Acuticoccus sp. I52.16.1: one gene and its partner. The protein of the gene in region 1 interacts with the protein of each later gene in a pairwise test. Links are inferred from orthologs where the notes say so. Each region holds a gene or a part of one and is shown on either strand. Other genes may lie near its edges.

Region 1 (5,358 bases):
ATTGCCCTCGTGCATCCCGTAAAGGATGCGCCGGTGCACGGGCTTGAGGCCGTCGCGAACATCCGGCAGGGCGCGGCTGACGATGACGGACATGGCGTAGCCGAGGAACGACTTCTCCATCTCCGCCGTGATCGACACGCCCGAGATGCCGTCACCATCGCCCGACGACGCCGGCGCAACCGGGTCCGTGGGGCCGTTCGCGCCACCGTCTATCGTGTCGTCACTCACTCACGCTCTCCTGCGGGGAATTCCCTACTGAAATAGGCGATTCAGCCACCGATTGCCACCATCGGGCAGCTGTTCCACACTGAACTCGTATGCGAGCGTCGAGGGGCCCGTCGCCGCGCCGGGTCCCCGCCCCGCTCTGCCCCCGCCGCCGGGCCGGATCGACCGGTTCGCGGCCAGCTTGTGCCTCAGCCGAAGTGCACCAGCATCGCGGTGGCATCGTCGGAGCGTTTGAAGCGGGGAAAGCGGGTGAGGTCCGGATCGTCGTTCTCTACGGCGCGGACCTCGGCGAGCACCGCCTCGAGGTCACCCGCGGCGGCCATGAGCGCGGCGCCGTCGTAGAGCGCGTAATCGTCGATGGCGGCTTCGAAGCCGTCCGACACCAGGAGCGCCCGGCCCTCGCGCGCGCCGACGACGTGCTGCCGCGCCCACCGCATGCACCCCTCGTCGGGAGCGAAGACTGGGTATCCGTCCTGGGTGTTGGCGGTGTTGCGCACGGTCCTGAGGTAGGCCGTCACCTCCGGCGTGCGGCCCTTGCCGCCGCTCATCAGGCGGCGCGCGCTGTCGCTCTCCCAGGTGCTCATCCGGTCGAGGCCGCCGAACCGGGTCAGCATCCCGTCCGCCTCGATCCAGATGCCGCAGTCGCCCAGCTCCACCACCTCGACGATCTCGCCGAAGCGGGCGAGGACGACGGCGGCGGTGGGCACCTCGTAGCGCTCCCTGGGCGCGCGGCGGCGCTCGGCGGTGAACCGGGCGGCCGCGGTGTGGGCGGCCGCCCGCAGCAGCTCGCCCGGCGTGTCGATCGTCTCGGCGCCGTCGAGCAGCGCCTCATGCAGCGTGGCGGTGAGCCAGGCGGCATCGCTCGGCGCATCGAGCAGCGGCTCGTCGCCGAGGCCGGTCGCCCCGTCGATGACCCAGGCATAGGCGCCGGCGGTGCCGCAGCCGTCCTCGTTGGGACGTCGCGGCGAACCGGCCGCGCAGACCGAGGCGAGAACCTCGATCAAAAGGGGATGTCGTCGTCGAACGGTTCGGGCGAGGCCGGGCGCCCGCCGCCGCCGCCACCACCGCCGCTGCCGCCGCGATCGGAGTAGCGGTCGCCGCCGCTGCCACCGCCGCCGTAGCCACCGCCACCACCACCGCCGCCGCCGCCGAAGTCGCCGCCGCTGCCGCCATAGTCGCCGCCGCCGCCGCCGCCGGTGCGACCGTCGAGCATTTGCAGCACGGAGTTGAAGCCCTGCAGCACGACCTCGGTGGAGTAGCGCTTCTGGCCCTGCTGGTCTTCCCACTCACGGGTCTGGAGCTGACCCTCGATGTAGACCTTCGAGCCCTTCTTCACATACTGCTCGATGACGCGGCAGAGGCCTTCCTGGAAGCACACGACGCGGTGCCACTCGGTCCGCTCGCGGCGCTCGCCGGAATTGCGATCGCGCCAGGTCTCGCTGGTGGCGATCCGCATGTTGGCGATCGGCCGGCCGTCCTGGGTCCGGCGGATCTCCGGATCGGCCCCCAGATTGCCGATCAGGATCACCTTGTTGACGCTCCCAGCCATGCCCGTTCCTCCACTCTTCGGGCGCGCACCCTAACGCACCGGGACGCCGCGCAAAGCGCCGCGTCGCGCTGTCCACAGGGCACGGCGCTGCGGTCCCCGTAAATTCGTTGCGCGCGGGTGGGACCCCTCCCCGCGAACGTGCCGCACGACGGCCGAGATCAGTCGCTGTCGCCTTCGTCGTCGGGCCCTTCGACCTCGCGTGCGAGCTCGTCGAGAAGGCCCAGCTTCTCCAGCTTGGCGCGCAACGGGTGCGGCGCCTCGGTATAGCGGTTCGAGTAGGGCATCGTCGTGCCCAGAACGCGGCCGAGCGCCGAGCGATCCATCCGGTAGGCGAAGGCGTTGATCTCGTGGAACACCTCGGCGAGGGAGGCGATCTCCGCCTCGGACAGGGCGAGCGGCGCGCTCGGCATTTCCTCCGACGGCGGCAGTTCGATCCCGTACTCCTCCCGCAGGAAGGCGACGTGCGGGGCGGCGCGCTTGCGCACCTTGTCGAGCGCGGCCGCGGGCAGCACGTAGCGGGGGCCGCGCACGAAGTTGAAGGCGCGCTGCTGGTCGTAGGGCATCTTGCCGCCGGGCATGCGGGCGATGGCGCGCTCCAGCATGTGGATCCCGAGGACCGACAGCCCCTCGTTGACCGACCGCCGCTCCAGCTCCGGCGCCGCCGTGCCGCAACCCAGCACCTCGAGCACATCGTCGATGACGTCACCGCCGGCCATCTGTGCGCGGTCGAACGGCCGCACGATCATGTTCTCCGGCCCGACCGCATCGCGCCACCGGGTGATGATCTGGGTGAGGTTGAGAACGCGCGGGGTCGCCTCGATGTCGGCCAGCGCGCGGCCGGAGCGTACGCCCTGGTGCGCGGCGCTGATCGCCAGCGCCACCGGCTCGCGCACGTAGACGAGCACCCGCACTCGCGGCGCGATGGTGCGCATGGTCTGGACGCAGCCGGCGATCTCCTCCGGCCCGAGGCGCTGGAGGGTTTCGGAGCTGATGAGCCCGGCCGGCAGCCCGCCCGCCGCCGCCGCCTCCTGCCGAAACTCCTTCAAGAACTTCGACTCGCCGCGCGCCTTGGTGCGTCCGGAGAACGGCCGGACCAGCGCATGGTTGGTGCGCGTCCTCGCGTAATAATAAAGGCCATGCCGCGCCAGCACTGCGGCATTGTCGCGGAAGGTCGCCTGAAGGGACGTCGTACCGGTCTTCATGTGGCCGATGTGCAGGGTCAGGACGTCCACGGGGTGCCTCGGGTCGGATCGCGTCGCGCCGGTTTGCGCCAGGCTCGTGTGCGCCAGGGTCCGGGGCGCGGTCAACTGTCCCCATGTGGCTGTGGATTTGCAGAACAATGCTGCCGACGCTATGTGCGGCATTGACCACAACTCGTCGATGTTCCACTTTTGGGCTCAGACGATTTCCCCGGAGTCGAAGGCATGGCCAACCGCGCGCGCGTCGCTGCCGAACGCAAGCTCGTCGTCAAGGGCGCGCGGGAGCACAACCTCAAGGGCGTCGACGTCTCCCTGCCGCGCGACACGCTGGTGGTGTTCACCGGCCTCTCGGGCTCGGGCAAGTCCTCCCTGGCGTTCGACACGATCTACGCCGAGGGCCAGCGACGCTACGTGGAGAGCCTGTCGGCCTACGCGCGGCAGTTCCTGGAGATGATGCAGAAGCCGGACGTCGACCAGATCGACGGCCTCTCGCCCGCCATCTCCATCGAACAGAAGACGACGTCGAAGAACCCCCGCTCGACGGTCGGCACCGTCACCGAGATCAACGACTACATGCGCCTCCTGTGGGCGCGCATCGGCATCCCCTACTCGCCGGCGACGGGCCTGCCGATCGAAGCGCAGACGATCAGCCAGATGGTCGACCGCATCCTGGCGCTGCCGGAGAAGACACGGCTCTACCTGCTGGCGCCCATCGTGCGCGGCCGCAAGGGCGAGTACCGCAAGGAACTGGCGGAGTTGCAGAAGAAGGGCTTCCAGCGCGTCAAGGTCGACGGCACCTTCTACGAGATCGAGGACGCGCCGACGCTCGACAAGAAGTTCAAGCACGACATCGACGTCGTGGTCGACCGCGTCTCCACGCGGCCCGACCTCGCGACCCGCCTCGCCGACAGCCTGGAGACCGCGCTCGGCCTCGCCGAAGGCATCGCGGTCGCCGAATTCGCCGACGAGATGGACGGCGCCGCACCGCGCCGCATGGTGTTCTCGGAAAAGTTCGCCTGCCCGGTCTCGGGGTTCACCATCGCCGAGATCGAGCCGCGCCTCTTCTCGTTCAATGCGCCGACGGGCGCGTGCCCCACCTGCGACGGCCTCGGCACGACGCTCTCGTTCGAGGCGGACCTGGTGGTGCCGGACCCGGCGATGACGCTGGCGGGCGGGGCGATCCTGCCTTGGGCGCGCACCGGCAACACCAGCCCCTACTACACGCAGACCCTGCAGGCGCTCACCGCCCACTACGACGCCGACATGACCACCCCCTGGCAGGACCTGCCGGAGAAGGTGCGCGACGTGATCCTCTACGGATCGAAGCGCGAGAAGATCAAGTTCACCTACGACGACGGCCTGCGCAGCTACACGACTTCGAAAACGTTCGAAGGCGTCATCACCAACATCGAGCGGCGCTGGAACGAGACGGACTCGGCCTGGGTGCGCGAGGAGCTGGCGCGCTACCAGTCCGACGCCCCCTGCCCGGCCTGCAACGGCTACCGGCTGAAGCCCGAGGCGCTGGCGGTGAAGGTGGCGGGCGAGCACATCGGCGAGGTCTCGGCGCTGGCGATCCGCGACGCGGCCCCCTGGTTCGACGCCCTGCCCGAGAAGCTGACCGCGCAGCAGAACGAGATCGCGCGTGCCATCCTGAAGGAGATCCAGGAGCGGCTGCGCTTCCTGGTGGACGTCGGCCTCGACTACCTGCAGCTCTCGCGCGGCAGCCGCACCCTGTCGGGCGGCGAGAGCCAGCGCATCCGCCTCGCCAGCCAGATCGGCTCCGGGCTGACGGGCGTGCTCTATGTGCTGGACGAGCCGTCCATCGGCCTCCACCAGCGCGACAACGCCCGCCTGATCGACACGCTCAAGCGGCTCAGGGACCTCGGCAACACCGTCATCGTGGTCGAGCACGACGAGGACGCGATCCTGGCGGCGGACTACGTGCTCGACATCGGCCCCGGCGCGGGCGTGCACGGCGGCGAGATCACGGCGGAGGGCACGCCCGAGGAAATCATCGCCAACCCCAATTCGCTGACGGGCAAATACCTGTCGGGCGCGCTGGAGATCCCGCTGCCCGACAAACGCCGCGCGCGCAAGAAGGGCAAGGCGATCAAGGTCGTGAACGCGTCCGGCAACAACCTCCGAGGCGTCACTGCCGAGTTCCCGCTCGGCCTCTTCACGGCGGTCACGGGTGTCTCGGGCTCGGGCAAGTCGACGCTGGTGATCGAGACGCTGTACCGCGCCGTGAGCCGCAAGCTCAACAAGAGCCGCGAGGTGCCGGCGCCGCACGAAACGATCACCGGGCTGGAACAGCTCGACAAGATCATCGACATCGACCAGTCGCCGATCGGCCGCACGCCGCGATCCAACCCGGCGACCTATACG
Region 2 (4,692 bases), 1.3 Mb from region 1 along the record:
GAGCGCGGACACTTCAACCACGCGTCTTCGGCGCATGAAGACGGGGCGCAGACGCACGGGGTTCGTCGAACACCCCGTGGATCGCCGGCCCGAGGGGCGGCAGACCGCGCCGACCAATCCCGACTCTCGCCGCAGAACTCGGCACGAGGCAGCGACACGCTGCCGCAGAAGCGACCGATGGCCGACACCGTTGCGGACGTGACGCCGCTCGCCTGCCGCGCGGCAGCGTTCAGGGCGGAGGCCCCCCGCCACGTTGTAGCCTCGGAGCCGAGCCCCCAACGCATCGGCGACTTCGGTCGCCGTATTCCGCCGCATCGACGGCTCGGCGAGGTGGCGCCCCGCGCCATCGGCGCCGGCGGGATGGCCGCGCCGCCGCGGCCTCCTCCTCACGTCGGCGGCGTCAGAGGATCGACTGGCCGGTCGCCTTCCAGTCGGCCAGGAACTGCTCCAGGCCCTTGTCCGTCAGCGGGTGATGGATCAGCTTCGACAGGATCGCCGGCGGGATCGTCGCCACGTCCGCCCCCGCGATCGCCGCCTGCTGCACATGGTTCGTGGTCCGGATCGAGGCGGCCAGGATCTCCGTCGAGAGGTCCTCGTAATTGTCGTAGATGGCGCGGATCTCCTCGATCAACTTCATCCCGTCGAGGCCCATGTCGTCCAGCCGGCCGATGAATGGGGAGATGAACGTCGCCCCCGCCTTCGCCGCCAGCAGCGCCTGCGCCGAGGAGAAGCACAGCGTCACGTTGACCATGTGACCGTCCGCGGTCAGCGCGCGGCACGCCTTCAACCCGTCCCACGTCAGCGGCAGCTTGATCGCCACGTTGGGCGCAATTTCGGCCAGCTTGCGCCCCTCGGCGATCATCTGATCCTTCTCGATCGCCGTCACCTCGGCGCTCACCGGCCCGTCGACCATGTGGCAGATCTCGCCGATCACCTCGGCCATCGGCCGTCCGGCCTTCTTGATCAGCGAGGGGTTGGTCGTCACGCCGTCCAGCATGCCGGTCTCGGCGAGGGTCTTGATCTCGCTCACGTCGGCCGTGTCGACAAAGAATTGCATCTGCGCCTCTCCCAGTGCACTTGTGTCGCCTCTCCTACAGGATCGCGCCCGCAATGACAGCCGCGCGTCTCTCCGTGCTGCTCCCCCACCGCCTCGGTCTGTTGACCTATGTTGCAACCACGCCCGTGTCGCCGGGCGACGTGGTAGCCGTGCCGCTCGGCGCACGCACGGTAGTGGGCGTGGTGTGGGACGACCCGCCGGACGAGGCGCTGGACGCCGCGCGCCTCAAGCCGATCCGTGGCCTCGCCAGCCACATCCGCCTGCCGCGGGAGCTGCGCGCCTTCGTCGACTTCCTCGCCCGTTACACGATGAGCGAGCGCGGCGCGGTGCTCAAGATGGTGCTGCGGGGCGGCGAGGGTCTCGTCGACCCGCCGCCGCGCACCGCGCTCGCCCTCACCGGCACCCAGCCGGAACGCTGGACCCCCGCCCGCACCGCGGTGCGCGAGGCGCTCGCCGCCGGCCCCCTCGCCCGCCGCGACCTGACGGCGGCCTCCGGCGTCTCGCCCGCGGTCATCACCGGGCTCCTCAAGGCGGGCGTCCTAAACGAGGTCGCGATCGACGAGCCGCCCCGCCCGCAACCGACGCCCACGCCGACCGACCTCTCGCCCGATCAGGCGGAGGCCGCCCGCGCGTTGCGGCGGACGGGCTTTCACGTCTCGCTCCTGGAGGGCGTCACCGGCTCGGGCAAGACGGAGGTCTATTTCGAGGCGATCGCGGCGGCGCTGGACGCCGGACGTCAGGCTCTCGTCCTGATGCCGGAGATCGCGTTGACGCCGATGGTCACCGCCCGCCTCCTCCGCCGCTTCGGGGAGACACCGGAAGAGTGGCACTCCGAGCGCACCCCCGCCGCCCGCGTGGCGCTCTGGCGCGCGGCGGCACGGGGCGAGGCGCGCATTGTCGTCGGCGCTCGCTCGGCGCTCTTCCTGCCGTTCGCCGACCTCGGCGTCATCGTGGTCGACGAAGAGCACGACGCCAGCTTCAAGCAGGAGGACGGCGTCATCTACAACGCGCGCGACATGGCGGTGGTGCGGGCGCGGGCGGCGGATATTCCGGTGGTGCTCGCCTCGGCGACGCCCTCGGTCGAGAGCCGCATCAACGCCGACACCGGACGCTACCACCGGGTCGTCCTTCCCTCGCGCCACAGCGGCACCGCGCTGCCGACGATCCGCGCCGTGGACCTGCGCCGCAACGCTCCGCCGCGGGGCGAGTGGCTGTCGCCGCCGGTGCGCCGCGCCGTGACCGAGGCGCTAGAGGCCGGCGAGCAGGCGCTCCTCTTCCTCAACCGCCGCGGCTATGCACCGCTCACCGTGTGCCGGCGCTGCGGTCACCGCTTCCATTGCCCCAACTGCGCCGCCTCGCTGGTGGACCACCGCTTCCGCGCGCAACTGATGTGCCATCACTGCGGCCACGAGGAGCCGCGGCCGCGCGCCTGCCCGAGCTGCGAGGCGAGCGACAGCCTGGTCCCCTGCGGCCCGGGAGTCGAGCGCGTCGAGGAGGAGGCGCGGATGCTGTGGCCGCAGGCGCGCTGCGAGGTGCTGTCGTCCGACCTCGGCGGCGGCCCGCGCGCGCTCGCCGAGGCGCTGGACCGCGTCGAGCGGGGCGAGCGGGACATCATCGTCGGCACGCAGCTGGTGGCGAAGGGCTTCACCTTCCCGCGGCTGCAGTTCGTCGCCGTGGTGGATGCCGACCTCGGCCTCGAGAACGGCGACCCGCGCGCCGCCGAGCGCACCTTCCAGATGTTGACCCAGGTGACGGGCCGCGCCGGGCGCGTCCACGCCGGCGGCCGTGCCCTGCTGCAAACCCACGCGCCCGACCATCCAGTGATCCGGGCGATGGTCTCGGGCGACGGTGAGGCGTTCTACCAGGAGGAGACCGAGGCGCGGCGCGACGGCGGCTTGCCCCCCTTCCAGCGCCTCGCCTCGGTGATCGTCTCGGCGCCGGACCGGGCGGAGGCGCACGCCCACGCCGTGGCCCTCGCCCGCACCGCGCCGATGGACGGGGTGGAGGTGCTCGGCCCGGCGGAGGCGCCGTTGGCGGTGCTGCGCGGGCGCCACCGCTTTCGCCTGCTGGTGCGCGCCCCACGGTCCACGCCGCTCCAGACGATCATGGCGACGTGGTTGGCGCAGGTCCCGGTCGAGGGCGCGATCCGCCGCGCCGTCGACATCGACCCGCAGTCGTTCCTCTAGACTGGATACCGACGCGGCGAGAGCGGCGAGGACGGGCCCCGCCGCCCGATGCATAGCGCCGCTCAGGTGAGCGGGGTCAGCACCGGCTTGCCGTCGAACCAGGCCTTCAGGTTGCGGGTGACGAGGTCGCCCATCATCCAGCGCGTCTTCTCGGTGGCCGAGCCCTGGTGGGGCGACAGGACCACGTTGTCGAGTTCGCGCAGGCCCGCGGGGACACCCGGTTCCTTCTCGAACACGTCGAGCGCGGCACCGGCGATGCGCTTGGCCTTCAGCGCCTCGATCAGGGCCGCCTCGTCCGCCGTCGCGCCACGGCCGACGTTGACGAAGTAGCCCTCTGGCCCCAGCGCGTCGAAGATCTCGGCATCGAACATCTTCGCCGTCGCCGCACCGCCCGGCATCACGTTGACCAGCCAGTCGACGTCGCGCGCCATCTGCTTCAGGTCACTGTAGTGCGGGTAGGGGACGAAATCCTGCTTGGTGCGGCCGAAATAGACCACCTGCATCTTGAACGCCTGCGCGCGCAGGGCGATCTCCTTGCCGACGCGGCCGAGGCCGGCGATGCCGACGGTCTTGCCCGTCAGCTCCGCGGTCAGCCCGAAGGGGCCGTTCGTCTCCCACTTGTTCTCGCGGGTGTACCGGTCGGCCTGCGGCAACTGGCGGGCCATCGCGATCATCAGGCCCAGCGTGATCTCCGCCATCGCGTCGTTGAGGACGTTGGGCGTGTACGTGACCTTGATGCCGCGCGCCTTGCAGTACTCGATGTCGAGCCCGTCGTAGCCGACGCCGAAGGACGAGATCATCTCGAGCTTCGGCAGCGCGTCGAGCACGGCGATGTCGACGCCGTGGCCGCCGTTGGCGATCGCGCCGCGGACCGTCGGCCCGACCTTCGCGAGCAGCGCCGCCTTGTCGGGCGCGTCGTGCAGGGTGTGCACGATGAAGCCGTCACGCAGCGCCTCGTGGACCGAGGGCTGCATCGGCGAGAGGATGAGGATATCCGGCTTCACGCCGCGACCACCGTCTGCTTCTGCTCGCCGAGACCGGCGATGCCGAGGGTCATCACGTCGCCCGGCTTCAGCCACTGCGGCGGCTTCATGCCCATCGCGACGCCCGGAGGGGTGCCGGTCGAGATGATGTCGCCCGGCTTCAGCGTCATGAAGCGGGACAGGTAGGAGATGACGTGCGGGACGTTGAAGATCAGCGTGTTGGTGTTGCCGGTCTGACGGCGCTCCCCGTTCACGTCGAGCCACATGTCGAGGTTGTGGGGGTCGGGCATCTCGTCGGTGGTGACGAGCCAGGGACCGATGGGACCGAACGTGTCGTGGCTCTTGCCCTTCGTCCACTGCCCTTCCAGCTTGGTCTGGAAGGTGCGCTCGGAGACGTCGTTCATGATGGCGTAGCCGGCGACGTACTTCAGCGCGTCCTCTTCGGAGACGTACTTGGCCGTGTCGC

What was found. The genes of interacting proteins can lie anywhere in the genome.
Region 2: the proteins of MRB58_RS19110 (region 1) and MRB58_RS13435 interact in binary tests that used the Escherichia coli proteins (3 or more experiments, as listed by UniProt). The link is inferred for Acuticoccus sp. I52.16.1 from one-to-one orthologs.

What each region holds. Positions count from the first base shown.
Region 1 is NZ_CP094828.1:4,225,283-4,230,640, reverse strand. Bases 1-2,693 are described here. They hold MRB58_RS19110 (single-stranded DNA-binding protein), read right to left. Parts: upstream 1,775-2,693; coding sequence 1,226-1,774; downstream 1-1,225. Other genes in these bases: MRB58_RS19105 (hypothetical protein), read right to left, coding at 1,933-2,693; MRB58_RS19115 (hypothetical protein), read right to left, coding at 414-1,229; gyrA (DNA gyrase subunit A), read right to left, coding at 1-228. Outside these bases: more of MRB58_RS19105, read right to left, coding at 2,694-3,006; excinuclease ABC subunit UvrA, read left to right, coding at 3,199-5,358. UniProt on the Escherichia coli protein: Plays an important role in DNA replication, recombination and repair. Binds to ssDNA and to an array of partner proteins to recruit them to their sites of action during DNA metabolism. Acts as a sliding platform that migrates on DNA via reptation.
Region 2 is NZ_CP094828.1:2,966,641-2,971,332, reverse strand. What follows is about bases 714-3,676. They hold MRB58_RS13435 (primosomal protein N'), read left to right. Parts: upstream 714-1,110; coding sequence 1,111-3,243; downstream 3,244-3,676. Other genes in these bases: MRB58_RS13430 (2-hydroxyacid dehydrogenase), read right to left, coding at 3,306-3,676; fsa (fructose-6-phosphate aldolase), read right to left, coding at 714-1,057. In the rest of the region: more of fsa, read right to left, coding at 401-713; more of MRB58_RS13430, read right to left, coding at 3,677-4,247; MRB58_RS13425 (fumarylacetoacetate hydrolase family protein), read right to left, coding at 4,244-4,692.